Regions from separate parts of the Adlercreutzia sp. genome, predicted to be linked through region 2. Evidence: predicted binding sites of a transcription regulator. Region 2 holds the regulator's gene; each other region holds the start of a gene.
The links. The regulator HrcA, encoded in region 2, represses chaperone genes, less so after heat shock. The targets are predictions, from matches to a motif close to TNTTAGCANNCNNNNNNNNNGNNTGCTAANA.
Positions count from the first base shown of each region.

Region 1: the regulator HrcA is predicted to act here: its motif matches at 3,584-3,614, upstream of ACTOXK_RS02465 (ATP-dependent Clp protease ATP-binding subunit).
Region 3: the regulator HrcA is predicted to act here: its motif matches at 2,767-2,797, upstream of ACTOXK_RS01180 (co-chaperone GroES).

Region 1 covers NZ_JBQIIT010000003.1:14,540-24,688, forward strand. The annotation lists gene ispD (2-C-methyl-D-erythritol 4-phosphate cytidylyltransferase) at 1-739, opposite strand, end outside; gene ACTOXK_RS02465 (ATP-dependent Clp protease ATP-binding subunit) at 917-3,496, opposite strand; gene ACTOXK_RS02470 (ion transporter) at 3,678-4,625, opposite strand; gene lysS (lysine--tRNA ligase) at 4,758-6,722, opposite strand; gene greA (transcription elongation factor GreA) at 6,724-7,194, opposite strand; gene tatA (twin-arginine translocase TatA/TatE family subunit) at 7,291-7,560, opposite strand; gene ACTOXK_RS02490 (helix-turn-helix transcriptional regulator) at 7,747-9,204, opposite strand; gene ACTOXK_RS02495 (molybdopterin-containing oxidoreductase family protein) at 9,522-10,149, shown strand, end outside.
Region 2 covers NZ_JBQIIT010000021.1:2,508-12,656, reverse strand. The annotation lists gene lepA (translation elongation factor 4) at 1-451, shown strand, start outside; gene ACTOXK_RS10170 (flavodoxin family protein) at 557-1,204, opposite strand; gene ACTOXK_RS10165 (hypothetical protein) at 1,309-1,494, shown strand; gene dusB (tRNA dihydrouridine synthase DusB) at 1,508-2,479, shown strand; gene hemW (radical SAM family heme chaperone HemW) at 2,631-3,749, shown strand; gene hrcA (heat-inducible transcriptional repressor HrcA) at 3,904-4,914, shown strand; gene dnaJ (molecular chaperone DnaJ) at 4,965-6,113, shown strand; gene ACTOXK_RS10140 (RsmE family RNA methyltransferase) at 6,300-7,097, shown strand; gene ACTOXK_RS10135 (MiaB/RimO family radical SAM methylthiotransferase) at 7,090-8,445, shown strand; gene ACTOXK_RS10130 (FAD-dependent oxidoreductase) at 8,674-10,149, opposite strand, start outside.
Region 3 covers NZ_JBQIIT010000002.1:39,423-49,571, forward strand. The annotation lists gene ACTOXK_RS01170 (putative manganese transporter) at 1-479, opposite strand, end outside; gene groL (chaperonin GroEL) at 575-2,209, opposite strand; gene ACTOXK_RS01180 (co-chaperone GroES) at 2,406-2,693, opposite strand; gene ACTOXK_RS01185 (response regulator transcription factor) at 2,902-3,606, opposite strand; gene ACTOXK_RS01190 (sensor histidine kinase) at 3,599-4,831, opposite strand; gene nadE (NAD(+) synthase) at 4,896-5,738, opposite strand; gene ACTOXK_RS01200 (hydrogenase maturation nickel metallochaperone HypA/HybF) at 5,867-6,223, opposite strand; gene tatC (twin-arginine translocase subunit TatC) at 6,306-7,091, opposite strand; gene ACTOXK_RS01210 (twin-arginine translocase TatA/TatE family subunit) at 7,095-7,748, opposite strand; gene ACTOXK_RS01215 (CASC3 protein CASC3) at 7,770-7,982, opposite strand; gene ACTOXK_RS01220 (amidohydrolase family protein) at 8,111-9,472, opposite strand; gene ACTOXK_RS01225 (class I SAM-dependent methyltransferase) at 9,622-10,149, shown strand, end outside.

The DNA.
Region 1 (10,149 bases), on a different contig from region 2:
CGAGCACCCGGCCGCCGAGCCGCTCGATGAGCGACGAGTCGTCGGTGCCCACGAAGCCGTCGGACAGGGCGCTCGCATGGGCGCGGCGGTAGATGCCGGCGCGGAAGACCTGGGGCGTCTGGGCATTCCAGAACACCGAGCGGTCGGGCGTGCCCATGATGACGCCGTCTTCCACCACTTTCAGCGTGTCCACAGCCGGATGGGCCACCACGGCGCCGTCGGCATCGAAGTTGCCCTTCACCGTGTTGATGGTGTGCTCGATGAGCTCCGGCGACACGAGCGGGCGGGCACCGTCGTGCAGCACCACGTACTCGTATTCCTCCCCCACCATTTCCAAACCCGAGAAGGCCGATTCCTGGCGGATGGAGCCCGCGGGCGCCAGCACCACCGGCGTCACGAAGGGGAACGGATCGATGGCCCGGGACAGGTACTCGTGCATACGGTCCTCGGGGCACACCACCACGATGAGCCCCACGTCGCCCACGGCATCGAAGGCCTCGGCCGACCAGGTGAGAATGGGCTTGCCGGCAATTTCCACCAGCTGCTTGCCACCCTCCTTGCCGAAGCGCTCGCCGGTACCACCCGCCAAGATGATGGCCGCGGTCTTGGGGTTCTTGTCCACCTTCCCCTGAAGTTGCAGCAGCGGGCAGGTAAGGGCGTCGAAATTGAAATCATCCGTGAGCAGGCCCGGGTCGCGCAGCACCGAGGGCTCGAAGATGGGGTCGATGATCTGAGGCATGGCATCCCCTTGTCATAGGGCGTTCGTTTTCCGTACTCCGTAGTATACGCGAAAGTGAAGGCCCCGGACACACGCCAGCCTGCTGGCGGCATCGGCTGTCTTGCGGCATCATCCAAAAAAGTGGGGCAGTCTTACCGGGTAAGACTGTTCCACGGAGAGGGGCTTTGGAATGGCGGGCTATTCGCCGGCAACCGAGCCGGCCGGCGCGCCGGCGCCGCGACCGCTGCCGAGACCGGCGCGACCCAAGTCGTAGTTGGTGAGCAGAAGCTCGGCGTCCCGCGCGATGGAGTCGCGCTTGCGAGGCGCCGGGATGGAGCCGGTGCCCTCGCTGAACACGAGCTCCTCGCCGTCCTCGGCCACGGTGACGTCCACCACGCTGCCGCTCGTCCAGCGACCCTCCAGGATCTGCTCGGACAGCGGATCTTCCAGCAGGCGCTGGATGGCGCGGCGCAGCGGACGGGCGCCGAAGGCGGTGTCGGTGCCTTCCTTGGACACGAGCTTCTTCGCCGCCTCGTCCAGGTTGATGGTCATGTTCTGGGCGATCATGCGCTCGCGCAGCTCGGCCACCATGAGGTCCACGATCTGCACGATCTCGTCCTCGGTCAGGCTCTTGAACACGATGATCTCATCGATGCGGTTCAAGAACTCGGGCCGGAAGGCGTTCTTCAGCTCGTGCATGACGCGGCTCTTGATCTCCTTGTCGGACAGGCCGTTCTGCCCCGAGTTGGAAAAGCCCAGCGTAGTGGTGGTCGTGATGTCGCGAGCACCCACGTTCGACGTCATGATGATGACGGTGTTGCGGAAGTCCACAGTGCGGCCCTGGGCATCGGTCAGGCGCCCCTCCTCCAGGATCTGCAACAGGATGTTGAACACATCGGGATGGGCCTTCTCGATCTCATCGAAGAGCACCACCGAGTAGGGGCGCTGGCGCACGGCCTTGGTGAGCTGGCCGCCCTCGTCGAAGCCCACGTAGCCCGGAGGCGAGCCCACGAGGCGCGACACCGTATGCTTCTCCATGTACTCGGACATGTCGAAGGACAGCAGCGCATCCTCGGAGTTGAACAGGAACTCGGCCAGGGCCTTGGACAGCTCGGTCTTGCCCACGCCCGAGGGGCCCAGGAAGATGAACGAGCCGGCCGGGCGCTTCGGGTCTTTCAGGCCCGAACGGGAGCGGCGGATGGCCTTGGACAGGGCGGTCACGGCCTCGTCCTGGCCGATGATGCGCTCGTGGAGCACGCCCTCCATGCGCAGCAGCTTCTCGGTCTCGGCCTCGGTGAGGTTGCTCACGGGCACGCCGGTGGACATGGACACCACGTCGGCGATGTCCTCCACGGTCACCTGCTGCACGGTCTTGGAGGTGTCCTCCTCCCACTGCTTCTCGGCCTCTTCGCGCTCCTTCTTCACGGCCTCTTCCTCGTCGCGCAGCTCGGCGGCGCGCTCGAAGTTCTGGTCGCCGATGGCCCGATCCTTCTCGGCGCGGATCTTGCGCAGCCTCTCATCGAGATCGCGTAGCTCCTTGGGCAGGGTCATGTTGCGGATGCGCATGCGGGCGCCGGCCTCGTCCATGACGTCGATGGCCTTGTCGGGCAGGTAGCGATCCTGGATGTAGCGGTTCGCGAGCTGCACGGCGGCGGTCAGGGCGTCGTCGGTGAAGTGCACGCCATGGTGCGCCTCGTACTTGTCGCGCAGGCCCTCCATGATGCGCACGGCCTGCTCCTCGTTGGGCTCGTTGATGGTGAGCGGCTGGAAGCGGCGCTCCAGGGCCGAGTCCTTCTCCAGGTGCTTGCGGTACTCCTCCAGGGTGGTGGCGCCGATGATCTGAATCTCGCCGCGGGACAGCGGGGGCTTCAGAATGGCGGCCGCGTCGATGGAGCCCTCGGCGGAGCCGGCGCCGATGATGGTGTGGATCTCGTCGATGAACAGCAGCACGTCGCCGGCGTCCATGACCTCCTTGATGACCTTCTTCAGGCGCTCCTCGAACTCGCCGCGGTACTTGGAGCCGGCCACGAGCGCCGACACGTCCAGGGTGATGAGGCGCTTGCCGCGCAGGATGTCGGGCACCTGGTTGCTCACGATGAGCTGGGCCAGGCCCTCGGCGATGGCCGTCTTGCCCACGCCGGGCTCGCCCAGGATGAGGGGGTTGTTCTTCTGACGGCGCGATAGGATCTGCATGACGCGCTCGATTTCCGAGGCGCGGCCGATGACCGGGTCCAGCTTGCCGTCGCGGGCCTTCTTCGTCAGGTCGGTGCCGAACTCGGTGAGCATGGAGTCCGACGAGGCCGGGCCATCGAAGCCGGAGCGGCCCGCGTAGACGGGCGACTGGCCCACCAGGTCGTTCAGAGCGCCACGCACATCGTCGCCAGACACGTTCAGGCGGCCGAGCACTTCCAGGGCCGTGCCCTCGCCCTCGCGCACGATGCCGAGGAGCAAATGCTCGGTAGAGATGTAGGACTGGCCCATCTGCATGGCCTCGCGCAGAGAGTTCTCCAGCACGCGCTTCACCCGCGGCGTGAAGGACAAGTGCCCCGACACGTCGGCGTCCTCGTCGATGGTGACCACCTGGCGGATGGCCTGCACCACGCCGTCGTAGGTGACGTTCAGGCGATCGAGGGCCTGGGCGGCCAGACCGTCCTTCTCCTGGATGAGGCCGAGGAGGATATGCTCGGTGCCCACGTAGGGCTGATGGAGCGCCCGGGCCTCGTCCTGGGCCAGGACCAGCACCTTGCGGGCCTTGTCCGTGAATTTCTCGAATGACATAGTTTCCTCGTTCCTTCGTTGGTGCCCCGCGACAAAGATTCTCTCTCGCTATCAGACAGGCCGGGCACGAAATATAGTTCCCGAGCAGTTTAGCACTCACGCGGCCGAATTGCTAAAGCACGGAGCCGAGAACCACGGTTTTGTGGGCACGTTGTGAGGGGGAAGCGACGCCACGGCCGCCCTACCCCTGCTGATCGTCGCCCGCGACTGCCCCGCTTTCACCGGAAGGCCCTTCCGCCCCGGTGCGCTCGGCTTCGTCGCGGTCGTCTTGGCGGGCATCTTCGCGGCGCACATCGCGCTCGATCTTGCGCAGGTTCGCATTCTGGAACTCGGCCACGAAACCAGCGGAAAAGATGCCACCGGGAATGGCTACCAGGGCCACCGAGAGGAACATGATGATGGAACCCACGATGCGCCCAGCCGGCGTGATGGGCACCAAATCGCCGTAGCCGGTGCCGGTGATGGTGGTCACGGCCCAGTACACGCCCGACAGCAGGTTGTTGAACCGGTCGGGCTGGGCCGGATGCTCGATCTCGTACATGACCACGCTGGAAACCACCACGAGCAGGGCGATCACCAGAAACGCCGCGACGATCTCGTGGTAGTGCTTCGCGATGACGCGTCCGATGGTGCGCAGGCCCCGCATGTAGCGGGAGATCTTCACGAGACGCACAAGGCGCACCACGTTGATGACGTTCAACAGCATAGGCGTAACGGGCACGAACCAAGCCGCCATGTTCGGCCCGAAGGACAGAAGATCGATGATGCCCCAGGGCGAGCAGATGTAGCGCAGCCGCGCGCGAGCCGGGGTGCAGTTGCCGAAGGCCAGATCGGCGATCCAGATGCGGGCAAGGTACTCGATGCAGAAGCAGACCGTGGAGAACCGGTAGAAGCCGGCGACCACGTCGGCCGTGACGGGATCGAGCCCCGGCTGCGTGGACACGAACACCACGACGGCATTCAGCAAGATGAGCACGAACAGCGCCCCGCCCACGATGCGGGCCGGCCAGCTGGCGCGGCGCAAGTTCTCCAGCGCGTAGAACGTCTCGCGCTTCAGTTCGTTGGTGTGGGCCAGCTTGAACCGCCGGCGGAACCGCTCGGCGCGCTCGCTCTCCCGATGCCGCACCATGGCCGCACCTCCTCTCGTTTCGGATCGACCGCCTCTTTCACGCCCCGCCTCTCGCTGACGCCCATTCTAGAAATGAATGGGCCCGCACTGCTCAGCGCGGGCCCATCCGTAAGTAAGTTGGTAACTGTTCGCCTAGTACAGCTTGGCGCCGGCGGGGATGCGGTCGTCTACCATGAGCAGGTTCAGGCGCTCCTCGGGCTCGCCGTCCTCGCCCGGCACCTCGTGGATGGCGGACATGAGCATGCCCTCAGACGCCACGCCCATCATCTTGCGCGGCGGCAGATTGGTGATGGCGATAAGGGTCTTGCCCACCAGCTCCTCGGGCTCGTAGTAGGCGTGGATGCCCGACAGGATGGTGCGGTCGGTGCCGGTGCCGTCGTCCAGGGTGAACTGGAGCAGCTTCTTGGACTTCGGCACGGCCACGCATTCCTTCACCTTCACAGCGCGGAAGTCGGACTTGCTGAAGGTGTCGAAGTCCACGGCCTCCTCGAACAGGGGCTCGATGACCACGTTGGAGAAGTCGATGGAAGCCGCCGGGGACGCTTCGGCCGGCACCTCGGCAGCGGTCGGCGCAACGGCGGGTGCCGCGGCCTTGCCGCCAGCCGGAGCCTCGTCCTTCATGTGGGGGAACAGCAGCACGTCGCGGATGGAGGGCGCGTCGGTGAGCAGCATGACCATGCGGTCGATGCCGATGCCCACGCCGCCCGCCGGGGGCATGCCGTACTCCAGGGCGCGGATGTAGTCGGCGTCGAAGCCCATGGCCTCGTCGTCGCCCATGTCCTTGGCCGCCACCTGGGCGCGGAAGCGCTCGGCCTGGTCCACCGGATCGTTCAGCTCGGTGAAGGCGTTGGCGTACTCGTGGCCCAGGATGAACAGCTCGAAGCGCTGGGTGAGCTCGGGATTGGCAGGATCCTTCTTCGCGAGCGGCGAGATCTCCAGCGGATGATCGATGACGAAGGTGGGCTGGATGAGCTTCTCCTCGGCCACGGCCTCGAAGATCTCGGAGATGAGCTTACCCTTGCCCCAGGCCGCCTCGGCGTGGCCGCCGTGCTTCTCCAGGATGGCCACGAGCTCGTCGCGGCTGCGGTCGAAGGACACCTCCTCACCGGCGTGCTCGCTGGCCAGTTCCATCATGGAGGCGCGGCGCCAGGTGCCGGACAGGTCCACCGCCGTGCCCTGGTACTCGATCTGCAGGCTACCGCACGCGGCCTCGGCCGCGGCCTTGATGCAGCCCTCGGTGAGGTCCATCATGCCGTCCAGGTCGCTGAAGGCCGCATAGGCCTCCATGGTGGTGAACTCGGGATTGTGGTACGGGTCCATGCCCTCGTTGCGGAACTGGCGACCGATCTCGAACACCTTCTCGAAACCGCCCACGAGCAGGCGCTTCAGCGGCAGCTCCGTGGCAATGCGCAGGTAGTAGTCGCGATCCAGCGCGTTGAAGTGCGTGATGAAGGGCTTCGCGTTCGCACCGCCGATGATGGCGTGCAGGAAGGGGGTTTCCACCTCGTAGAAGCCCTGATCCTCCATGTAGCGGCGAATGGCCGACACGATCTTGAAGCGGCGTTCGAAAGTGGTGCGCACCTCGGGGTTCATGACCAGGTCCACATAGCGCTGGCGGTAGCGGGTCTCCTTGTCCTGCAGCCCGTGGAACTTCTCGGGCAAGGGGCGCAGCGACTTGCTCATGAGCTCGAAGGAGTCCACGGCCACGGACAGCTGGCCCCGGCGAGTGCGCATCATGGTACCGGTGACGGCGATCCAGTCGCCCACATCCAGGTCGCACAGGTCGGCGAAGCGCTCCTCGCCCAGCGCGTTGATGCGGCAGAACAGCTGGATGTCGCAACCGGACTCACGCAGCTCCAAAAAGGCGATCTTGCCCTGCACGCGCTTGGCCATGATGCGGCCGGCGATGGTGACCGCATCCTCGGTGGAATCGCCGTCCTCCAAGTGAGCGTACTGCTCGTTCAACGCACCCACGCTGTGACTGCGCTCGATGGAATGGCCGTAGGGGTCCACGCCCGCGGCAATCAGCGCCTCGCGCTTGGCCTTGCGCACCTCGATGGGATCGTCTTCGATTACCTCAACAGTTTCTTCAGCCATATTAGTGCTCGATCTTCAGGATGGTCAGAGTGATGTCGCGGCCGGTGGGGCCCGTGGTGGTCACCTCGTCGCCCTTCTTGCGGCCGAGCAGCGCCTGGCCGACGGGGGACTCGTTGGAGATCTTGCCCTCGGCGGCATCGGACTCGGCGCCGCCCACGATGGTGAACACCCGCTCGCGGCCGTTCATGTCCACCGTGACCACGCTGCCGATGTTCACCTTGCTCGAGCGCTTCGGCGTGTTCACCACGGTGGCCTCGGACAGGATGCGGCTGATCTCGGCGATGCGCGCCTCCATCATGCCCTGCTCGTTCTTCGCGTCGTCGTACTCGGAGTTCTCGGAGATGTCGCCGAACTCGCGGGCCACCTTGATGCGCTCGCCGATCTCGGCGCGCTTCTCGGTCTCCAGGTAGTGAAGCTCCTCTTCCAGCTTCTCCTTGCCCTCTTGGGTCAGTACGTAGTTCTCGTTAGCCATGATTTGTCCCGTTTTCTCTCTTTATACACTGGTGGTGCGCCCGCACAATTATGCGGGCGCACCACGGATTACCACGTTATGCGAAGGGCGGGAAGGCTACTCGGCCTTCTTCTTCACGACCTTCTTGACGGTCTTCTTGGGGGCCTCGGCCGGCTCCTCGACCACTTCCTCGACGACTTCGACAACCTCATCATCGTCGGCGGCCTCCTCGACCTCTTTCTGGCCGGCACCCATGCCATCGCGCAGGTTCTTCACCGTCTTGCCGAGGGCGCTGCCGAGTTTGGGCAGGTTCTTCGGGCCGAAGATGAGCAGGATGACAACCAGGATGATAAGGAGCTCAGGAACTCCCATGCCCAAAATCTTCATGCAATCCTCCGTCAGGTCGGGCAAGGTTTCCCTTGCCTCGTTCTTTCGCCTCTTGGCGACGCGGTGCGTTCCCCAAAGACGCGCTTTTGCGTGCCGACAAGGGTAGCACAAACCCCACGCCAGCGGCGCAACGAGCACAAATACTTCAACGATGGACGCAACGGGACGCCTCTGGCAGGGCCGGCCCTAGCGCTCGCTTTCCACCAGGTCGATCAGTTCTTGGCGATCGTGCACGTCGAGCTTGCGGTACAGGTGACTCAGATGCGCGTTCACCGTGCCCGCCGTCAGGCCCAGCTCCTCGCGGATGCGCGGCGTGGAACGGCCCTTGGCCACCAGCACGAGTACCTCCTCCTCGCGCTCGGTCAGGTTGAAGTCGACCCGCAGCTGATGGCAGCGCTCGCGGAAGGGACGGCGCCCGAGACGGCCGCCCCCGAGCAGCCGGGCCATGGTGCTCTCGGTGAACAGGAACAGGTAGGCGAAGAACAGCAGGCACACGCACAGAAGGGTCACGAGACTCAGCAGTCGCGGGGTGATGGTCACGGTGGACAGCACGAGGGCGCCGCCGAAGGTGCCCGCGAGCAGGCCGGCCGTGCAGGAGGCCCAGCCGATACCGAAGGCGAACAAGGGCGAGAGGCCGTAGAGCCCCGTGAGGCGGGCGAGCACCACCCACATGAGCAGCATCACCACGCAATAGGTGACGAGCCCCGCCACGTCGGCCGCGAAGGATCCGGGCTCGAGCAGGGGCAGCAGAAGCATCACGAAGCCGAGGGCGAACACCGAGGTCTTGTATGCGGCGGCGAAATCGGGGGACGTGGCCGATAGGAGCGGTCCGCACACGATGACGATGGCCCCGATGGTGGCCATGAGGAACAGCCACGGATAGGAGCCGTCGCTCACAATGGGCGTCCCCGCCAGGAAGAACGACCGGGCGAAGGAGCCGGCCAGGGAGAGCACCCCCAGCGAGAAGACGGCCCGCACCGAGAAAGCGCCCTGATGGAGCGCCGGCTTCCCCGCCTCCTCCGCCGTGCGCCACACACCGAGGCCCTGGAACAGGATGGCGCCGACCCCTATGGGCAGCGCGCCGGTGATGACGACGGCGGCCAGCTTCGGCAGCATGACCGTCAGCGCGAACAACACCGCGGCGAGCAGGAACGCCGCCGCTGTCTTCACGGTGACCTGCACGATGCTCAGGCGGCGCAGCACATCGCCCCAGGCGAGGTAGAGCACCCCCAAGCCAACGCCGGAAATGGCCGCGGCGATGGAGCACCAGGGCTGCCGGAACACCTCGCTGACATCCACGATGGCGAGCACGACGGTGCTCAGTACGAGAGCCGCCGGAGCCGCCCAGCGCAGCACGGGGCGCCCCATGGCCCGGGAAAAGGCCCCTGCCCGGCCGGCCGCCACCAAGAGCACCGCCACGAGGCCCAGGCTCGAGTAGCCCACGACACTGTTGAAATGGCTGACGTCGTTGCGCGTGGAATAGTGGATGGCGGGGCTGAAGAACGTGATGAACTGCCATGCCAGCATGAGCGCAAGACCCCACACCCGACGATCGAGCACGTCGCCGAGGGTTACCGAGCCCCATGAGAGACGGGTGTCGGCATCCGGCGGCAAGGCCGGCCCGACCCCTCCCGACTGCGTCATAGATTCCTCCCAACTCTTTCCCGTCTTCCGAAGCCGGGAAAGCCTCCTTGGCGCGATTCTAACATAAAAGACGGGAAGCAGGGGCACTCGAGCCTGTCATATAAAACATATATCGTCCCAGTTCAAAGCCTTGTTTTCAAAATATAGGAAATGCACGATTTTCTCTGAGAACCAAAAGCGCTACGGTGGAATACGTCGCGAGAGGCGACCCCCGCAAGGCCCAGGGATGCTGCACTCATGGTTGGTCGATTGAAGGGGAAGGGGAGGTTTTGTCGGATGCAGCGGGTGCCACGGGGATACCGACAAGAGGAGGTCTTATGGCTGAATTCACCAGACGCACGTTGCTCAAGGGCGCCGCCGCGCTCGGTGCCGCAGCGATGCTCGGCGGCTGCGCGCCGCAAACGCTCGAGGAAGACGAGTTGTCCCAGACCGGTGGCGAGGAAGGCCCCGAGCCGGTTATCGAAGTCAAGCACGCCTGGTGCAAGATGTGCGGCCCCGCCCGCACCCACTGCTCCACCCTGTGCACCATCAAGGACGGCCGCTGGGTGCACGTGGAGGGCAATCCCGAGGCCGGCAACAACTTCGGGCGCGGCTCGAAGACGCTGTGCGCCAAGGGCAACGCCGCCATGCACACCGTGTACGCCCCGAACCGCCTGCTGTACCCCATGAAGCGCGTGGGCGAAAAGGGCGAGGGCAAGTTCGAGCAGATCACGTGGGATCAGGCCCTCGACGAGATCGCCGCGAAGCTCCAGGAGCAGAAGGAGCAGTACGGCGCCGAGTCCTACGGCGTGCTCTCCCCGCAGTTCTATGCGGTGCTCGGCTCCCTCGGCCGCCGTTTCCTGAACGTGCACGGCTCGCCGAACTACCTGCACTCCGCCATCTGCAACTCCCAGCGCATGTTCTCGCGCCTGGTCACCCTGGGCGGCCCGGAGCACGCAAAGGCCA
Region 2 (10,149 bases):
GTCCGAGCTCATCCTGGACTTCTTCGACAAGCTGAAGTCGAACACGAAGGGCTATGCCTCCCTCGACTACGAGATGGACGGCTACAAGCCCTCGGAACTGGTGAAGCTGGACATCCTGCTGTCGGGCAAGCCCATCGACGCCCTGTCGTTCATCGTGCACAAGGACAAGGCCTACGACCGCGGGCGTGTGCTCTGCGACAAGCTGAAGGAGATCATCCCGCGCCAGATGTTCGAGGTGCCCATCCAGGCGGCCATCGGCGGTCGGGTGCTGGCGCGCCAGACCGTGAAGGCCAAGCGCAAGGACGTGCTGGCCAAGTGCTACGGCGGCGACATCACCCGCAAGCGCAAGCTGCTGGAGAAGCAGAAGGCCGGCAAGAAGCGCATGAAGGCCATCGGCAACGTGGAAGTGCCCCAAGAGGCCTTCATGGCTATCCTCAAGGTTGACGAGTAAAGAAGCCTCAGAGTCCTCAATCAGAAAGCGCCGCCCACCAGGCGGCGCTTTCCGTAGGGCAAGGGCCGCGCCCTTGCCGTTTGCAAGGCCACGGCCCCTTACTGGCTACGCTCCCAGCACGTCCGCTCGGACGTAGTTGGTCATCACCTTGGGCTCGATCTCGGGCACCGGCACGCCGGCCTCGCGGCCCGCTTCGATGCACCGCAGCAGCCACGCCATGTTGCGGCCGAGGGTGCGCATGGTGTGCAGCCCCTCGCCGTCGCCCTCCGCCTCGCCGGGGGTGCGGCCGAAGGCGATGCCCCAGTAGCTGGAACCCACCACAGGCATGGAATTGATCTGGAAGTACTTGTTGATCTGGTCGGCCGCTTCGATGGCCCCGGCCCGTCGGGCCACGCCCACGCCGGCCGCCGGCTTGAAGCGCAGCAGGGAGCCTCCGGCATAGAACAGACGGTCGAGCAGCGCGATGAGCGAGCCGGCCGCTCCGGCGTAGTACACCGGCGAGCCCACGATGAGGCCGTCGGCCACCGCCGCTTTCTGGATGAACTCGTTGCAGGGGTCGTTGTCGAACACGCAGCGGTTATCGCCCTTCTTCCCGCAGATGCCACAGGCGATGCAGCCGCGGATCTCCTTGTTGCCGATCCAGGCGATCTCCGTCTCCACGCCCTCGGCCTGAAGAGCTGCGGCGGCCTCCTTCAGGGCCCGGGCCGTGTTTCCCGCCATGCGCGGGCTTCCGTTGATAAGCAGTACCTTCACGATTGTCTCCTCTTCTCTTGGATTTTGCTCGGCCCGATTGTAGCATCGGCTACACTGTGCCTTGAAGTACGGAACCGGATCGAAGGCTGGCTAGAGGACGCGATATGGCACGGGAACCCCGCGAGGACTACGATTGGATCGATGATCCCTTCAACGAGAAGAAGATTGCCGAGGAGCAGGAGCGCTTGGGCATGACGGGCACCTCCAAGACGCTCGTGGGCGTGGGCTGCCTGCTGGCCGCCGTCGGCTTTGCGGCCCTCGTCGGCCTGCTGCTGATCGGGCTTGTGTAGGCGAGCGCGGCCCATGGACGGACTGTTCGGGAAGTACCGGGTGCTGCTGGCGCCCATGGCCGGCGTGTCGGATATCGCCTTCCGCACCCTCAGCCGCGAGGCCGGCGCCGACATGGCCTTCACCGAGATGGTGTCGGCCAAGGGGCTCTCCTTCGCCAACGAGAAGACGCGCCATCTGCTGGCCCTGGCCGACGGGGAGAGCTCGGTGGCCGTGCAGCTGTTCGGCCACGAGCCCGAGGTCATGGCCTCCCAGGCCGCCTGGATCGAGCAGGAGATGGGGGAGAGTCTGGCCTACCTGGATATCAACATGGGCTGCCCGGCCCGCAAGATCGTGTCGAAGGGGGACGGCTCGGCCCTCATGCGAGAGCCCGAGCTGGCCGCCTCCATCGTGCGGGCCGTGAAGGGAGCCGTAGAGCATCCGGTCACGGTGAAGTTCCGCCGGGGTTGGGCCGAGGGCGACGAGACGGCGCCGGCCTTCGCGCGGGCCATGGAAGAGGCCGGGGCCGATGGGGTTACCGTGCACGGGCGGTTCGCCGAGCAGCTGTACCGCGGCGCCGCCGACTGGGGCGTCGTCGCCCGGGTGCGCGAAGCGGTGAGCGTGCCCGTGGTGGGCAACGGCGACATCCGCTCGGGGGCCGATGCGGTGTCCATGGCCGCGGCCACTGGCTGCGACGCGGTGATGATCGCCCGGGGCGCCGAGGGCAACCCCTGGCTGTTCTCCCAGGTGCAGGCCGCCCTGGCCGGTGAGCCTGAACCTGCGGCGCCCACCGTGGAGGAGCGCATCGCCATGGCCCGGCGCCATGCCGAGCTACTCACCCATCGCGAGGGCCGCAACATCGTGCGCATGCGCAAGCACGCCATGTGGTACATGGCCGGCCTGCCCGGCGCCGCCACGGCCCGCGGCCGCATCAACTACTGCACCACCCTGGCCGACTTCGACGCCGTCTTCGACGACCTTCTGGAAATCGCCCGGGAGCATTCGTAGTTTGTCCGTCCGACGGGAGGAGGCACTGCAATTCGCTCAGACAGTCCTCGCTTTGTGGAAACGCCCGCTGGACATTTCCAGTCGCTGCGGAACTCGCTCGGTTGCAACACCTCCTCCCGACGGACTACTCGTTTTGAAATGAGGAACACGCATGGCTTACGATCCCTACAAGGCGCTCTACCTGCACATTCCGTTCTGTGTGAAACGGTGCGGGTACTGTGATTTCGCCACTCAGGCGGTAGAGCGCGACGCGCCGGTCATCGACGAGTACGTGGAATCGCTCGTGATGGATATCCGCCGGGCCTCCAAGGAGGGGAAGCTCGGCGCCCTTGAGACCGTGTACCTGGGCGGCGGCACGCCGAGCCATATCGGCATGGGGCGGCTGTCCAGTCTGCTGTACGCGCTGGCGATGTCCATGCACCTGGAACCTGAGGTCGAGTGCACCATGGAGGCGAACCCGGAGAGCCTCACCGAGGCCATGGTGCGCGACATCTGGGCCCTCGGGGTGAACCGGCTGTCCCTCGGCGTGCAGTCCTTCGATGATGCGGTGCTGCGCATTTTGGGCCGGGCCCACGACGGCGACGGGGCGCGGCGGGCCATCGCGGCGGCTCAAACCCGCTTTCAGAACGTGTCGGTGGATCTGATGTGCGGCATTCCCGGTCAGTCGGCCGAATCCTTCGCCGAAAGCGTGCGGGAAGCCGTGGCCCTGGGTGCCACCCACGTGTCGGTGTACCCGCTGACCATTGAGCCGCACACCCCCTTCGATCGCGCGGTGATGCGCGGCGAGATGGCCGAGCCCGATGAGGATACCGAGGCCGAGGCCATGGAAGCGGCCCGATCCATCCTGGAGCAGGCGGGCTTTCACCGCTACGAGGTGGCCAGCTACGCGAGGCCAGGGTTCGAGAGCCGCCACAACACCGCCTACTGGACCGGCGTGCCCTACCTGGGGATCGGCCGCTCGGCGGTGACCATGACCCAGAACGCCGAGCGCCGCATGCGGGTGCAGGACGGGCGCGTGGTGGACGATCTGGACGCGCGCCAGATGGCCGCCGAGGACCTCATGCTGTCCATGCGCATGGCCCGGGGCGTCTCGGACGAGCGGGTCGCCCGGGCCACGGTGGTCCTCGGGGATGAGACGGCGTGCGCCGTCTTCGACGAGCTGGTGGCCCTCGGCCTCGCCGAGCACCGGGACGGACGCTGGCGGCCTACGGAGCGCGGCTGGCTCTGCGGCAACGAGCTGTACGGCCGTCTGCTGGATTTGGCACCCTAGGGCGAGGGATCGTCGGGCTGCCTTCTGCCTGCTCCCATGTGTCGCTTGCGTCGAGATCGGCCCTTCCGTTAGCACTCTCGCACCTTGGTTGCTAAAATAGCGTCAACAACGGTGCGCCCGCAGGGGCGCCGGCGGGGAAGCGAAAGGAGAGGCCATGCTGTCGGAGCGACGCCAGAGGGTGCTGCGAGCGCTGATCGAGGACTACATCGAGTACGCGCTGCCCGTGGGGTCGCGCACGCTTACCGAGCGCCATCGGCTCGGCGTGAGCCCGGCCACGGTGCGCAACGACCTGTCCGCCCTGGAGGACGCGGGCTTCATCCAGCAGCCCCACACCTCAGCCGGCCGCGTGCCCACCGATGCCGGCTACCGCACCTTCGTCGACGAGCTGCTCTCGTCGGGCCTCGCCGAGGAGGAGCGGCCCCATCCCGCCATGATGGACGAGTTGCGCGGGGCCGCCTGTGAGCTGGACGCCCTCATGGAGCGCACCTCCGCTGCTCTGGCGCGGCTCACCGACTGCCTCTCCATCGTCATGGCCCCGTCGGTCTTCGCCGGCCGCATTCGCCAGATCACCCTCGTGTCCCTGTCGGTGTGGCAGGCCATCATCATCGTGGTGGCCGACGACGGCCAGGTGGCCAACCGCACGGTCACCTTCTCCGAGGAGGTCACCTCCGACGAGCTGGCGGCGGCCCAGAACCTGCTGAACCGCCTGCTCGTGGGCCAGTCGGCCCGGGACGTGCGCCGCTCTCTGGACGCGAGCACCATCGAGGCCCTGCGCGATCCCCTCGTGCAGCTCATCATCGACGAGGTGGTGGAGTGCCTCGGCGTGAGCGACGGCAACCGGGCCCACAGCCTCGGCATCTCGTCCCTGCTGCGCCAGCCGGAGTTTAGCGACGCCAAGGCGCTGCTGCCGGTCATGGAGGTGCTCGAGGACGATGAAGTGCTCCTGCACACCTTCGACGACACCGTGGAGGGGGAAAGCCCCGTCATGGTGCGCATCGGACGGGAGAACCCCGCCTCGGAGCTGGCAGGCATTTCCATCGTGGCCTGCCCCTACGGCCGTGGCGACAGCGAGGGCGTAGTCGCCGTTATCGGCCCCACCCGCATGAACTACGGCAACGCCATCCGCGCCGTGCGCGCCGCCCAGAGCGTGCTCTGCGACGACTAGCGACGCCACCGACTTTTGTACGACCCATCAGAAAGGCAAGACGTTCCACCATGGCCGCAACGAAGGACCTCTACGAAATCCTCGGCGTCTCCCGCGACGCCTCCGAAACCGAGATCAAGAAGGCGTTCCGCCACCGCGCCCGGGAACTGCACCCGGACGTGAACAAGGCACCCGATGCGGAGGACCAGTTCAAGGAACTGAACGAGGCCTACGACGTGCTCTCCGACCCCCAGAAGAAGGCCGCCTACGACCGCTTCGGCACCGTGCCCGGAGCTGCGGGCGGCGCGGGCCCCTACGGCGGCGTGAACATCGACTTCGAGGACTTGTTCGGCGGCGGCTTCGGCGGCATGGGCGACATCTTCTCCACCTTCTTCGGCGGTGCCGCGGCCGGAGGCGGCCGCCAAGTGCGCAAGGACGGCCGCGACATGGGCGTGGGCATCCGCGTGACCCTGGCTGAGGCGGCCACGGGCGAGAAGAAGGAGATCGTCTACGACCGCCTGGCACCGTGCCCCGACTGCGACGGCACGGGCCTCGGAGAGGACGGCAAGGAGGTCACCTGCCCCGACTGCGACGGCCGCGGCCGGGTCGTCACCGTGCAGCACACCTTCCTCGGCGACATGCAGTCGGCCACCACGTGCCCCCAATGCCACGGCACCGGCACCATCATCGAGAACCCCTGCTCCGAGTGCGAGGGCCAGGGCCGCGTGCCCGACCGTCAGCGCGTATCGGTGGAGGTGCCCCGGGGCATCCGTGACGGCCAGCAGCTGCGCATCCACGGCTTCGGCGAGGCGGGCATGCAGGGCGCGCCGGCCGGCGACCTCATCGTCACCGTGCGCATCGCCCCCGACGAGTTCTTCGAGCGGGACGGCGACAACCTGCACTGCAAGCTCGTGGTGCCCATGGTCCAGGCGGCGCTGGGCGCCGATATCGAGATCGACGGCATCTTCGAGGACGAGAAGGTCACGGTGAAGATCCCCGAGGGATGTCAGAACGACCAGGTGGTGCGCGTGAAGGGCTTCGGCATGCCGCGCCTGAAGAGCGACGTGCGCGGCGACCTGTTCGCCCACATCGACGTGGAGATTCCCACGAAGCTCTCCAAGCGCGAGCGCGAGCTTTTGGAGGAATTGGCCGCCGAGATGGGCGAAACCGTGGACGAGAAGCGCTCGCCCCTGCAGAAGCTGCGGGATATTTTCGAGTAACCGGTTCCGCCCGTCCTGCGGAACGGGCGGACACGTCGACGCTGCGGTTCCGACGGGCACCTGGCCTTGCCCCTTTTTTCGCCTCGGCGCGTACCGAAGTACGCTTGGGCGAAAGGCGGGGCAATTCCAGGCACCGGTCGGAACCTTGCTGACTTTGCCGACCATGCGAGAGATTGGGTAATATTCATGTCGCTTCCGCGATTCTTTTTGGAAAACCAGGTGCTCGCTGCTGAGACGGAGGCGGTGTTTCCGCTGCGGCTGGCGGCCGATGACGCGAAGCATGCGAAGGTGCTGCGGCTGGCCCCGGGGGAGCACATCGCCGTCATCGACGGGGCGAGCGACTACTTCGAATGCGAGATCGTCGATTTCTCCGACAGCTTGCCGCTCGTTTCCATCGCCCGTCACGAAGAGACGGCCGCCGAGGGCCCGCAGGTGATACTGCTCCAGGGCCTGGCCAAGGGCGACAAGATGGAGACGGTCATCCGTCATGCCACCGAGGTGGGTGTGGCCGCCTTCGTGCCCCTGGCCTGCAAGCGCTCGGTGGTGAAGCTCGACGGGAAGAAGGCCGCGGCCAAGACCGAGCGGTGGCGGGCCATCGCCAAGAGCGCGGCCATGCAGTCAGGGCAGGCCCGCATTCCGGAGGTGAGCGAGCCGGCGACCGTGGGGGAGGCCTGCGCCCGGCTCGGGGGCGCCACGGCCGTGCTCGTGTGCTGGGAGGAGGCGCCCGAAAGCGCCAGCCTGCGCGGTGCGATCCGGGGCGCCCTCGCCGCCACGTGCACGCCTGCGGCCGATGCCCGCATCGCCGTGGTGGTGGGGCCCGAAGGGGGGCTTGCCGAAGAGGAAGTGCGGCGGCTTTTGGACTGCAACCCTCGTGCGGCCCTCGTGACCCTGGGTCCTTCCATCCTGCGCACCGAGACGGCCGGCATCGTGGCCCCGGCCCTTGCGCTCTACGAGCTGGGCGGTATGGGGAACGGCCATGGATAGCCCCGCCTTCCGCTTCGCCGTGGTGAACCTGGGCTGCAAGGTGAACCGCGTGGAGGCCGACGGCTTCGAGCGGCTCTTAACGGATGCGGGCGGCGCGCCATCGTCCCAGGCCGAGGCCGATCTCATTATCGTGAACACCTGCACGGTCACCGGCGAGGCAGAGAAGAAGACCCGCAAGGCCGTGCGCCACGCCCTGACCGCAAACAAGGAGGCCCCCGTCGTCGTCACCGGCTGCGCCGCCGCCATAAACCCGGACTTCTTCGCCGATCTGGGCGGGCGCGTGGCTGTGGTGCCCAAGGCTCAGATGGGCCCCTATCTGGAAGCACTCGTGGAAGACGGTTCCCTCCTGCGCACGCGGGAAACGGGAGCCGAGACGGCTCCCCGAGAAACCCCCGCGGATCTGCCGGCCGGTGGAAGGGCCTTCGCCTTGGGGAATGGAAGGCAAGACCGCACCCCTCGGGCGACGCAGGAACCCGAGCCGCGGCCCTGCTATGAGGGGGCTCTCGGCGGTCGCACGCGCATCGGCATCAAGGTGCAGGACGGCTGTGACAACGCCTGCACCTACTGCATCGTGCACGTGGCCCGGGGCCGCGCGATGAGCCGGCCGGCCGACGCGGTGGTGGCTGAGGCCGTGGCCCTGGCCCGCTCCGGCGTGCGCGAGATCATGCTCACGGGCATCAACCTGGGCTCCTACGACGATGAGGGGACGAACCTGGCCGATCTGTGCCGCCAGCTGCTCGCGGCGACGGCCGATCTGGCCGCGCCGGGCGAGGAGCCCTGCCGCTTCCGCGTGGGCTCCATCGAGCCCCAGGATGTGACGGCCGATTTCATCGCGCTTCTGGCCGAGGCCGAAGGGCGTATCTGCCGCCATCTGCATCTGCCCCTGCAATCGGGCTCGTCGAAGGTGCTGCAGGAGATGGCCCGGCCCTACGACGCCCATGAGTTCCGCCAGCTGGCCGACTACCTCCAGGCCATGGTGCCGACCGTGGCGCTCACCACCGACGTCATCGTGGGATTCCCCGGCGAGACGGAGGAAGACTTCGAGGATACCTGCGCCTTGGCCCGCCACGTCGGCTTCGCGAAGATCCACGTGTTCCCCTACTCCAAGCGGGAGGGAACCCCGGCCGCGGCCCGGGGAGACCAGGTGCCTCCCGCAGTCAAGACCGCCCGGGCGGCCCGTTTGCGCGCCCTGTCCGACGAGCTGGCCGCAGCCGACCGTGCTCGTCGGGCTGGCATCGTGGAGCTGGCCTTGGTCGAGCAGCCCGGCCGCGGCACCACGGAGAGTTACCACGAGGTGGCCGTGACCGAGGATGCCGTCGTGGGCACCCTGGTGGCCGTCGCACTGTAGGCTGACCTTGCCTCAGCGACTGCCGCGCCATGGGCACCGACCCTCCCAAATCCCCATCTACGAAAAGCGCCCCCGGCGGGCAACCTGCCGGGGGCGCTGAGCTTCTATCTCGCAAACGTTGAAGGGGGGACGCGATTTCACGCGGCGCCCCTTCAACATCAGAGAGAGGGGAGCGGTCGAGCCGAGTACGGAGGGGAGGGAACGCCCGACTCGACCGCGGGGGATAGCTTAGGCGAACAGATCCAGATCCGGAATCTTCTCGTCGGCGTTGCCGCCGGCAGCGTTGATGCCGGCCATGCGGCCGAAGGTTACGCAGCGGCCGTGGCCGATGCCGGGCACGTAGGTGGGGTAGTCGCCCGCGCCGAAGAAATCGCCGGCCGCCGAGCCGCAGACATAGAGGCCCTCAATGGGCTGGTCGTTGGCGTCGAGCACGTGGGTCTCCAGGTCGGTGCGCAGGCCACCGCACATGGTGAGCAGGTCGGCCTCCAGCTTGCCGGCGTAGAACGGCGGCTCCACGACCTTGGCCATCACCTCGGGACGCTTGCCGTAGTCCAGGTCCTTGCCGAGGTCGCACAGCTCGTTGTAGCGCTCCACCGTGGCCACGAAGTTCTCGGCGGGCACGCCCATGAGGCCGGCCAGCTCCTCCAGGGTATTGGCCGTCTGGGTGAGGCCGCTCTCGATCTCGCCCTGAAGCACGATCTCCTGGGCCTCCAGGTTGTACTCGCCGCCCACGGGCTGGGTCAGCTGGCCCCACTGCAGGCCGCCGCCGAGACCGGCGTCCATCTGCTGCTTCACGGCCTTCAGACCGTTGGCGTCGTAAATGGTCCAGGCCTCCTTCTGGGTCTGCAGGGCCTTGGTGACCGACTTGGACTGGGTGTTCACGTCCTCGTTCTTGAAGCGCTTGCCCTCCCAGTTCACATGGAGGAAGCCGTAGGAGGCCGCACCGAAGTCGAGGTGCATGACGGCCGCGTGGGGCTCGCTTCGCTGCATGGCGCCGCCGATCCAGATGGCCTGCTTGTGCATGTCGCCGGTGTCGCAGTCCGGCGGATTGTAGTAGCGGGCGTCCATGGCGTAGGCGGTCATGGGAGCGTAGTACTGGAACATCTCGTCATCGGCGGCGTAGTCGCCCGATGCGATGACGACCGACTTGGCGTTGATCTGCACCATGCCGTCGGGGGTGCTCACGATGGCGCCGGTCACCGGGCCCTCGCCGTCGCGCACGAGGCGCTCGGACTTGGTCTCCCAGCGGATCTCGCCGCCGTTGGCGGCGATGGCGTCGTACAGGGCGGGCACGAGCACGGCATTGCCGTACACGTCGCCCACGCCGGAGCCCTGGTAGAAAGTGAAGTTCACCGTCTCCTCCAGCATGCCCTCCTTGTAGAAGATGTGGGTGACCGGGTACTCGGTGTAGTCGGGACCCTTGTAGTAGCCGTCCCACAGCAGCGCTTCCAGGCCCTGGGCCTTGGCGATGTCGTAGAGCCAGTCGAAGCAGGCGCCGGACTTGCGGGCGTACTCCCACAGCAGCGGCTCCTTCACACGGCCCTGGGCCCAGTTGATCCAGCGGCGCACCACATGCACGTAGTCGGGCTCCTCCAGCAGGCCCTGCTTCACCAGGTCGGCCTGGACCTTGGTGTGGAAGCCGGCGATGTGCACGCCGCGGGCGATGGCCTGCTCGGTGTTCTTGTCGATGGTGATGACCTTCGC
Region 3 (10,149 bases), on a different contig from region 2:
TCGTTGCACCCGCACTGATCCCGCTCGCACAGCTCGTGAATGCGCAGGCGCTCCCTATCGCGCCGGGCGAGGCGCAGCACCGTGTCCACGATAAAGCCCATGACCATGGCGATGACCACCTTCGCCCCCATGATGGAGAGGATGGTGTTGGCCGGCACCGCCTCGGCGAGAAAGATGGGCAGCATCTCATCGGAGGTGGACAGGAAGATGGCGAACAGGGTGCCCAGGGTGATAACGCGCCCCGCCCACAGCGTGGCCCCCACCGCCGAGAATCCGCACTGGGGCACTACGCCCAGCACCGCGCCCACGATGGGGCCGGCGGCGCCGGCGTGCTGGATGGCCCGCTGGGTCTTGCCGCCCGTCTTGTGCTCGAGCCATTCCATGGCCAGGTAGGTCACGAACAGAAACGGGATGAGGTACAGCGTGTCGGAGACCGAATGCTCCAGCACGTGTTCGGCTATGTGCGCAAATTCTTCCATGGGGCCCATTGTAGAAGAAAGGCGGCCTTCGGGCCGCCTTTCCGCGCGTTAGTTTGTTGAGCGGTTACCCAACCGGAGAGCTTGGGGCCTCCGGCTTAGTACATCCCGCCGCCGCCCTGCATGGCACCGGCCAGAGCGCTCAGATCGGGGCCCTCCTTGGGGATCTCGTTGATGGTGGCCTCGGTGATGAGGATGAGAGCCGCCACGGAGGCCGCGGACTGCAGTGCGGTGCGGGTCACCTTCACCGGGTCGTTCACGCCCATCTCGATCATGTTGCCGTACTCGCCGTTGGCGCAGTTCAGGCCCTCGCCCTTCGGCAGGCTCTTGACCTTCTCCACCACGACGGAGCCCTCGAAGCCCGCGTTCTGGGCGATGGCGCGCATAGGGGCCTCGATGGCCTTGCGGATGATGTTGATGCCGACTTCCTCGTCCTTGTCGCCGGCAACCACGGAATCCAGGGCGTCGATGGCGTCCACCAGGGCCACGCCGCCGCCGGCGACGATGCCCTCCTCCACAGCCGCGCGGGTCGCCTGCAGGGCGTCCTCGATGCGGGACTTCTTCTCCTTCAGCTCGGACTCGGTGGCAGCGCCCACCTTCAGCACGGCCACGCCGCCGGACAGCTTCGCCAGGCGCTCCTGGGCCTTCTCGCGGTCGAAGTCGGAATCGACGCGCTCCAGCTCGGCGCGGATGATCTGGATGCGGTTCTGGATGTCTTCCTTCTTGCCGGCGCCGTCCACGATAAGGGCGGTGTCCTTGGTGACCTTCACGGTCTTGGCGGTGCCGAGCATCTCCATGGTGGCATCGGCCATGGTCATGCCAAAGTCCTTGTCGATGACCTGGGCGCCGGTAACCACGGCGATGTCCTCCAGGATGCGCTTGCGGCGATCACCGAAGCCGGGGGCCTTGATGGCCACCACGGACAGGGTGCCGCGCAGACGGTTCAGCAGGATGGTGGAGAGAGCCTCGCCCTCCACGTCCTCGGCCACGATGAACAGCGGACGGCCGGCGCGCATGACCTCCTCCAGCAGCGGGACCATGTCCTGGATGGAGTTGATCTTCATATCGGTGAGCAGCACGAAGGGATCCTTCAGCACCGCCTCCATCTTCTCCATGTCGGTGGCCATGTAGGGGGAGATGTAGCCGCGCTCGTACTGCATGCCCTCGACGATCTCCATGTCGATGCCGAAGATGGTCTGGGACTCCTCGACGGAGATGGCGCCGTCCTTGCCCACGGCGTCCATGGCCTCGGCGATCTTGTCGCCGATGGCGGTGTCGCCGGCGGAGATGCGGCCCACGTTGGCGATCTGCTCCTTGGTGGACACCGGGGTGGCAGAGCCCTTGATGGAGGCCACGATGGCATCGGTGGCCTTCTCGATGCCGCGGCGGATGCCGAGGGCGTCGGCGCCAGCGGTCACGTTCTTCAGACCCTCGGAGACGATGACGTCGGCGAGCAGGGTGGCGGTGGTGGTGCCGTCGCCGGCCACGTCGTTGGTCTTCACGGCCACCTCGCGCACCAGCTGGGCGCCCATGTTCTCCACGGGGTTCTCCAGCTCCACTTCCTTGGCCACGGTCACGCCGTCGTTGGTGATGAGCGGGGCGCCGTAGGACTTCTCCAGGGCGACGTAGCGGCCCTTGGGGCCGAGGGTCACCTTCACGGCGTCGGCCAGCTTGGACACGCCCGCGGCCAGAGCGGAGCGAGCGTCGGTATCGAACTTGATTTCCTTAGCCATTGGTTCGCGTTCCTTTCGAGTTTTTTATCTTCTCAAAAATCAACAGGGGAAACAGCAGGCTTTTCGTGGTGAGTCGCATCGTGCTGAAGGTTCTGCGGTCTTGAGCTCAGACAGCCTTTGCGCTGTGTGCGAAAGACCGCAGGTTCTGAAGCGCGAGGCGGCCGCCACGGAAAGCCGTCGGCTGTGGCTGAAAAATTTATTCAACCACAGCGTAAATGTCGTCAGCGCGGAGAATGAGCACATTCTCGCCGTCCAGGGCGATCTCGGTGCCGCCGAACTTGCCGTAGATGACCTTGTCGCCCACCTTGACGGGCATGGGGATCAGCTTGCCGTCCTTGTCCATCTTGCCCTCGCCCACGGCGATGATGGTACCGGTCTGCGGCTTCTCCTTGGCGTCGGAGGCCAGGAAGAGACCGGACGCGGTGGTGACCTCGGCCTCGTCCTGCTTCAGGATGACGCGGTCGCCCAGAGGCTTCAAATTCATAGCTTGCCGTCCTTTCAATGGTTTGCGTAGTGCGGGTGCACAACCTCTCATTTAACCACTCTCTCGGGTTAAGTGCTAGCACTCCGCAACTACGAGTGCTAAACAGGAAGACATCATAACAGCAACGCCGGAGAAAACAAGGGGTGACGGAAGGAAAACTTGAGTTTTTTCCACTCAACTTTCCTACAATTACGGTTTTTATCAGGGATTACCGTGCCGCTGGGGAAACAAGCCCCGTCTCGTAGGCAAACACCACGAGCTGGGCCCGATCGTGGGCATCGGTCTTCGCCATGATGCGGGCCAGGTGGGTCTTCACCGTGGCCGGCGAGATGAACAGCTCCTCGGCGATCTCGTCGTTGGACAGGCCGCGGGCCACCAGCATGAGGATCTCGCGCTCGCGGTCGGTAAGGCTGCCCAGGGCCGCTCGGCGGCCGTCGGCGGCCTCGGCGCTCCCCCAGCCGCCCCGAGGCCGGGCGGCCACGAAAGTCTCCACAAGCCGGCGCATGACCGAGGGCTGGATAAGGGCATCGCCGGCGGCCACGACGCGGATGGCAGCGGCAATGTCGTCGGGATCTGCATCCTTGAGCAGAAAGCCGCTCGCTCCGGCCCCCAGGGCGTCGTAGACGTACTCGTCGATATCGAAGGTGGTCAGCACGAGCACCCGGGTTTTGGCCAGCAGCGGGTTGGCCGTGATAGCGCGGCAGGCCTCGATGCCGCTCATCTCCGGCATGCGAATATCCATGAGCACCACATCGGGCCGCAGACGCTGGGCCTCTTCCACGGCCTGGGCGCCGTTTCTGGCCTCGCCGACGATCTCGATGCCCTCGTAGGTGGAGAGGATCATCTTGAACCCCGAGCGCACGAGGTCCTGGTCGTCCACGACAAGCACGCGGATGGGATCGGTCTCAGCCATGGGTCTCCTCCTTCGGGGCGAGGGGAACGGCCACGGCGATGCGGAAGCCGCCCCAGGGGCTCTCGGCGGCGGCGAAGGTGCCATGGAGCAGGCGAACGCGCTCGGCCATGCCCACCAGGCCATGATGGCCGCCCTCCGGCGTCGGGCCGGGTCCGCGGCCGTCGTCGTCTACCACGAGCCGGGCCACAGCGCTCTCCTCGGCCACAAGGGTGATGGCGGCCCGGGTGGCGCCGGCGTGGCGCACGATGTTGGTGACCGCCTCCCGGGCGATGCCGAAGAGGGCCACGTCAATATAGGCCGGCACGCGAGCGCGATCGTAGCCCTCCATGGCCAGAGAGGTCTCGATGCCGGCCCCTTCCAGATAGCCCACGAGATCGGCCATGCGGTCGGTGCCCTCGGTGGGGGCGGTCTCGGCCGGGCCCTCCCCGCTGCGCAGCACGCCGATCATGGCGCGAATCTCCTCCAGGGCCTCCTTCGCCGTGGACCGCACTTCGGCGATGGCCGCTTTAGCTGCCGCCGGATCGCGCTCCACGAGCCGCTCGGCCGCGGCGGCCTGGATGCTCACCGCCGACAGGGAATGGGCCGTGATGTCGTGGACCTCCCGGGCGATGGACACCCGCTCGGCCTCGAGGCGGCGGCGCGCCTCGGTCTCGCGGGTGCGCTCGGCCGCGGCGGCCCGCTCCTCAATGGCCCGGGCACGCTCCTGATGCTCGCGCAGGGCGTAGCCCGCGAAGGCCGCGGCGAGCCCCAAAGCCCCGTTCTGGAAGAGGGTGAGCTGGGTCAGGATGCGAGACTGATCGGGCGGAGGCGGTGCCACGAACAGCAGGACGGCCAGCAGAGCGAAGGCCACGATTGCCTCGCCCCGAGGGCGGCTGGCAGCCAGGGTGAACAGGGCCACGAGCGGCCCCACCACCGACAGGGCAATGCCGTTGAGCTGGGACTGGAGCAGCGCCCAGGCCACGATGCACCCGACGAACGCCACCCAGGGCAAGCGGCGCCGAACCACAAGGGGCACGGTGGTGAGTGCGATGGCCCCCAGGGAGAAGGCCGTGGGCACCATGACTTGGATGCCCATGAGCCGGCGCATGAACTCGTCGGGAATGAGCAAGTTCACCGCCAGAGTGAACTGAAGGCAACCGAAGCCGAAGGCGCCGAGGGCCACCACCACGTCGATGAGCCAGTCGGTGGCGGTGAGTTTCTCGGTCTTTCCCAGCAGCGCATCCATGAGTACCATGGTAAACGAGAGCGGCCCCACGCGCCATACTCCCGTTGGGGTAGTTACGAGGGCGTTATTCGTAGAAGGGAGCAGCGGGGTACGGGGGCTCCAAAGCCCGCTTGAAGGCATTGGCCGCCGTGCGGGCGAGCACGTCGTCCACAAGGCGCCGGGTCGCTTCGGCCTCGCGCCCCTCGGCTGCGAGGGCCGCCGCAATAGCCTCGGGAGCTTCCCCATGCTCCACAGCGGCCACGAGGATGCGGTCCAGGGTGGCGTAGTCGATGCCGAGGGACTTCTCGTCCTCCTGGTCGGGCGACAACTCCGCCGAGGGCGGCTTCACGAACACGTTCACGGGAATGGGGCCGACTCCGCCGGCTTCCACGGCTCGGCGATTGCGGGCCCGGGCCATGGCAAACACATCGGTCTTATAGACGCCGCCCAAGGGGGCGAAGGCCCCGGCCGTGTCGCCGTAGAGGGTGGAGTAGCCCATGGCCGCCTCGGACTTGTTCCCCGTGTTCAGCAGCAGCCATCCATGGGCGTTGGAGAGGGCCATGAGGCATACCATGCGACAGCGGGCTTGAGTGTTCTCGGCGGCCAAGCCCGCAAGCGCGCCCCCGCAGGCTCGGGCGAGAACCATCTCGAAGGCCTCGAAGGGCTCGCAGATGGACACCGTATCCGTGGCGATGCCGAGGTTGGCGGCCAGAGCGCGGGCGTCGGTGAGGGAAGATTCGCTGGAATAGGGCCCCGGTAGCATGATCCCGTGCACGGAGCCGACACCCAGGGCATCGACGGCCATGGCCGCCACGAGGGACGAGTCCATGCCCCCCGACAGCCCGATGACCACATCGGCAAAACCGGCACCGCGCACGAAGTCGCCGAGGGCGGCCGCGCAGGCATCGTACATCTCCAAAGGCTCCATGGACCTTCCTTTCCGGCTCGGGCGGCTGCATAGGGAAACGGCGCAAACCGCGACCTTCGTCGCCCATCGTAGCAAAAGCACCGTCTTGCACTATGGCAGCGCTTTGTTTCCATGGGATTGCCGAGGCCCTAGGATTCCGGCAAGTCCACCTCGATAGACTCGATGGAGAGCTCGCGACCGGCCACCAGTTCGGTAGCGAAGGAGTCGCAGGCGGGGCAGAACCGACTGTAGAGATCGTGCTCGAACTCCTCGCCGCACTCCAGGCAGATGCTGCGAGGGCGCACCATAGTCAGGTCGAGGGCGGCGCCCTCGGTGAAGGGGTCGGCCGCGGCCAGGGCATCGAAGGCGAAGAAGAGGGCATCCTCCACAGCCTCGTTGGCCTCGCCGATGGAGAGCTTCACGGACAGCAGCCGCGCGGCCCCCGCCTCGCGGGCCGCCGCCACCGCCGCGTCCATGACGCCGGTCATCAGTCCCAACTCGTGCATGAGATTCCCTTTCCGGCCCATCCCGGGCCCGATGCAAAAAAGGGCGGGGTCTCCCCCGCCCGACAGCGTCACAGTCCCTTTGCTATTCGTCTTCCTCGGCGGCCAGAGCTTCGTTCTGGGCCTTGATGCGGCGGCCCAGCACCACCCGCGCGATGAGCAAGCTGCCCTCGTAGAGCACGATCATGGCGGCAAACATGAGCAGCATGGTCACCGGCGAGGCATCGGGGGTGACCACGGCGCAGATGACCATGAGCACCACATAGACCGTCCGCCAGCTCCCACGCAGCTTCTTGTAGGGAATGACATCGAAGATGACCAAGTAGAACACGATAAGCGGCAGCTCGAAGGCGAAGCCGAAGCCGAGCTCGAACTTAATGATGATGTCGATGTAGGAGCTCATGCGCGGCGCCACATAGCCCAGCCCCATGGCTTGGTCGGTGAGCCACTGGAACGCCGGGTTCAGGATGATGCAGTAGCAGAACACCGTGCCGATCATGAACAGCGACACCGCCGCAGCGAAGGTGGGCACGAACCACTTGCGCTCGCTCGGCTTCAGAGCCGGCAGGAAGAAGGCGAGCAGCTGCCACAGAATGACGGGCGAGGTGGCCACGATGCCGGCCCAGACCGATATCTGGAAGCGCACGGCGAAGGCCTCGAAGGGATCGATGGCCTGCAACGATGCCAAGCCCGTGGCCGGGTTCACCGGCAGGTACTCGGCGATGGGCATGAGCAGGAACTGGCCCATGGTGGGCGTGGCCATGTAGAACACGATGACGGCCACCGCCAGACAGGCGACGATGCGCACGAGGCGCATGCGCAGCTCGCCGAGGTGGTCGAACAGGGGCATGCGTGCCGGTCCGATAGGCATGATCTAGTCCTCTTTCTTCTCGGCGGCGGGCGTATCGGCGGTTGGCGCGGCAGGCGCCGCATCGGCGGCCTCGGAGACGGTCTTTGCGGCCTGTTCGGCCTTCCGCTTCGCCTCGGCCTCGGCCCGCTTGGCAGCGGCTTCGGCCTTGCGCGCCTCGGCAGCGGCCTTGCGCTCCTCCTCGGCCTTCTTCTTGGCCTCTTCCGCCTCGGCCTCCTTCTTGGCCTGGCGCTCCTTGTCGTAGCGGGCCTTGCGCTCGGCGAAGCTCTCGGGCTTGGCCGGGGCGCCCTCGCCCTGCTCGGCCTTGGCGGCAGCCGCGGCAGCGGCGCCGGCGGCAGCGGTGGTGGTACCGCTCTTCTTCGCGGCCTCCCCCACCTTCTTCGTGGCGGTGCTGGCGGCCTTCTTGGCGGCCGTAGCCCCCTTGCTGGCCTTGGCGGCCACATCGTCCAGGGCGTCGAGCGGGTTCTTGAAGGGATCCTCGGCGTCCTTGTCGAACACCATCTCGCCCTTCAGCACGCCGCTCATCTCCTCCTGGGCGTTCCTGAATTTCGCGATGGCCTTGCCGATGGTCTTCGCCATGGCAGGCAGCTTATCGGGCCCGAAAATGAGGAACCCGAACAGCAGGATGAGAAAAAGCTCGAATCCGCCGATTCCAAACACGTCGCGATCCTTTCTACAGCCCTACAGCGAGAGCACGGTCAGAGCCATAGTGGGAATACCGAGGGCGAGCACGAGGATGACGCAGACCACGATGGTGAAGATCTTCTTCGTGCGCGCCTTGGCCTCGGCGGCCTCCTTGGCGCGGCGCTCCCGCTCTTCGGCCGCGCGGATGCGCTCGGCCTGCTGCTTGCGGGTGATGTTCTTCGACCCGGTCTTGTTCTTCCTCTGGGACATCGCTTGCGCTCCTCGATTCCATCTCTCTTGGCAAATTCGCCATTATCGCAGATTGCGCCGCCGAGCGCCAGAGAAAACCTCCGGCACCGGGCGGCGCTGCATGATTTCCATGGTCCGTCGGGAAGAACTTAGGCCTCGGGGCGCAGCTTGCTGCGAATCTCGATGACCCGGGCGATGTTCTTCGCCACCTCCACTTTCACGTGCCAGCGGTTCTTCTCGTAGAGCACGGCGCCGTCCACCATGGTCATGAGCACGTCGGCCGTGGTGCAGGTGTTCACGACAGCGGCCACGGGGTCGGTGGTGAAGGACTGGTGCGAGCTGGACAGATCCACCGCGATCATGTCGGCGCACTTGCCGATCTCCAGCGAGCCCACCTTGTCGGCCAGGCCGAGGGCCCGGGCGCCGCCGATGGTGGCCACCTCCAGCATGGTTCGCGCATCGAGGAAGCGGCCCGGGTTCACAGCGCGCTGGAGCAGCATGCCGAGGCGCATCTCGGAGAGCATGTCGGTGGACTCGGTGGCGGCCGGCGAATCGGTGCCGATGCCCACGCGCAAGTCGGCGCGGATGAACTCATCGAGGGGCGCGATGCCCATACCCAGCTGGGCGCAGGCCCGCGGACACACGCAGACGGCCACGTTGTAGTTGCGCAGTTTCTTCAGGTCGGCGTCGTCGACGCATACGGCGCCCACGATCATGACGTTGGGGGCGTCGAAGGCGCTCCAGTTCAGAGCGTAGCGCACGGGGCTCACACCCGTGGGCAGCCAGGGCGGGATCTCCACATAGCCGCGCTTCACGTCGCCGCCGTGCACCTGGAAGGGCGAGGAACCGTACTTGACGAAGTCGCATTCCTCGCGGCTGCCGGCGAGCCACATGGCCACGGGCAGATTCTCCTTGGTGGCGAACTGGGAGACGGCCGTGAGCATGGCCGGATGGTTGGTGAACAGGGGCGCCGGGGCGATACCGATGGTGACGCGATCGGAATCTACCTCCTCGCGCCAGTGCAGGATGTCCTTCTGGGCCAGCTGCATAGCGGCGTTGATGCGGTCGCGGTCCATGGCGGCCACGCTGCGGTAGATGACCGAGCGCAAGCCGAGCTTGTTCACGGCGGTGCAGGAGGCGCCGGTGGCGGTGATGTCGGCCACGGTGGTGATGCCGCTGGACAGGGCGTCCAGACCGCCGAGGATGGCCGAATCGAACCAGTCCACTGCCTCGAGGCGAGCGGACTTGCGGGCCACCTCGGAGAGCCATTCCACGTAGGGGGCGTCGTTCACCACGCCGCGCAGCACCGACTGCTCGAGGCGGGTGTGCAGGTCCACCAGGCCGGGCATGATGGCCGCGAGCCCCTGGTCGACGACTTCCTCGTCGGGGTAGCGCAGGCGCAGCATGTCGGCGCTGCCGATGTCGCGGATAACGCCGTCGCGCACGAGCACCGCGCCATCGACGATGGGCTCGGAGGTGACGGGCAGGATGTACTGGGCACAGAGGAGCATGGTGCCTCCCTTCTTGCGAGGAGGGTACGCGATCAGCGACCCATGATAGCATGGCCGACGGCCGCGCACGGATACGCAGGGGGGATTTGCGGCGCGGGGGGCGTATACTGAGGGCCGAACGTTGAGCGAACCGCAAGGAGTTCCCTTCCATGAGCATCGATACCGCCACCGGCCTTGAGGCGCCGCCCGAGCTGTCCAGCGAGCGCGTGCGCGACATCTTCTCCGCCATCGCCCGGAAGTACGAGCGGTTCAACGCCATTTCCAGCTTCGGCGCCTACAAGCTGTGGCTCGCGGGCATGATGCGCCAGGCCCCCATCGCCGAGCACCACGACGTGCTGGACATCGCGGGGGGCACCGGGGACGTCACCTTCACCGTGGCACGTACCAAGCACCCGCGCCACATCCAGTGCACCGACCTGGTGCCCGAGATGCTGGACGTGGCCCGCATGCACATCGACGAGGGCGACGGCGCCGGCGTGCCCATCGACTTCGAGGTGGTGGACGCCCAGGATATTCCCTACGGAGACGCCTCCTACGACGTCATCACCATGGCCTACGGCATCCGCAACATGCCCGACCGGCCCCGCGCCCTCGCGGAGATGTTCCGCGTGCTCAAGCCCGGCGGCTCCCTCGTGTGCCTGGAGTTCTCCACGCCGCCGAACGGGGCCTGGCGGGCC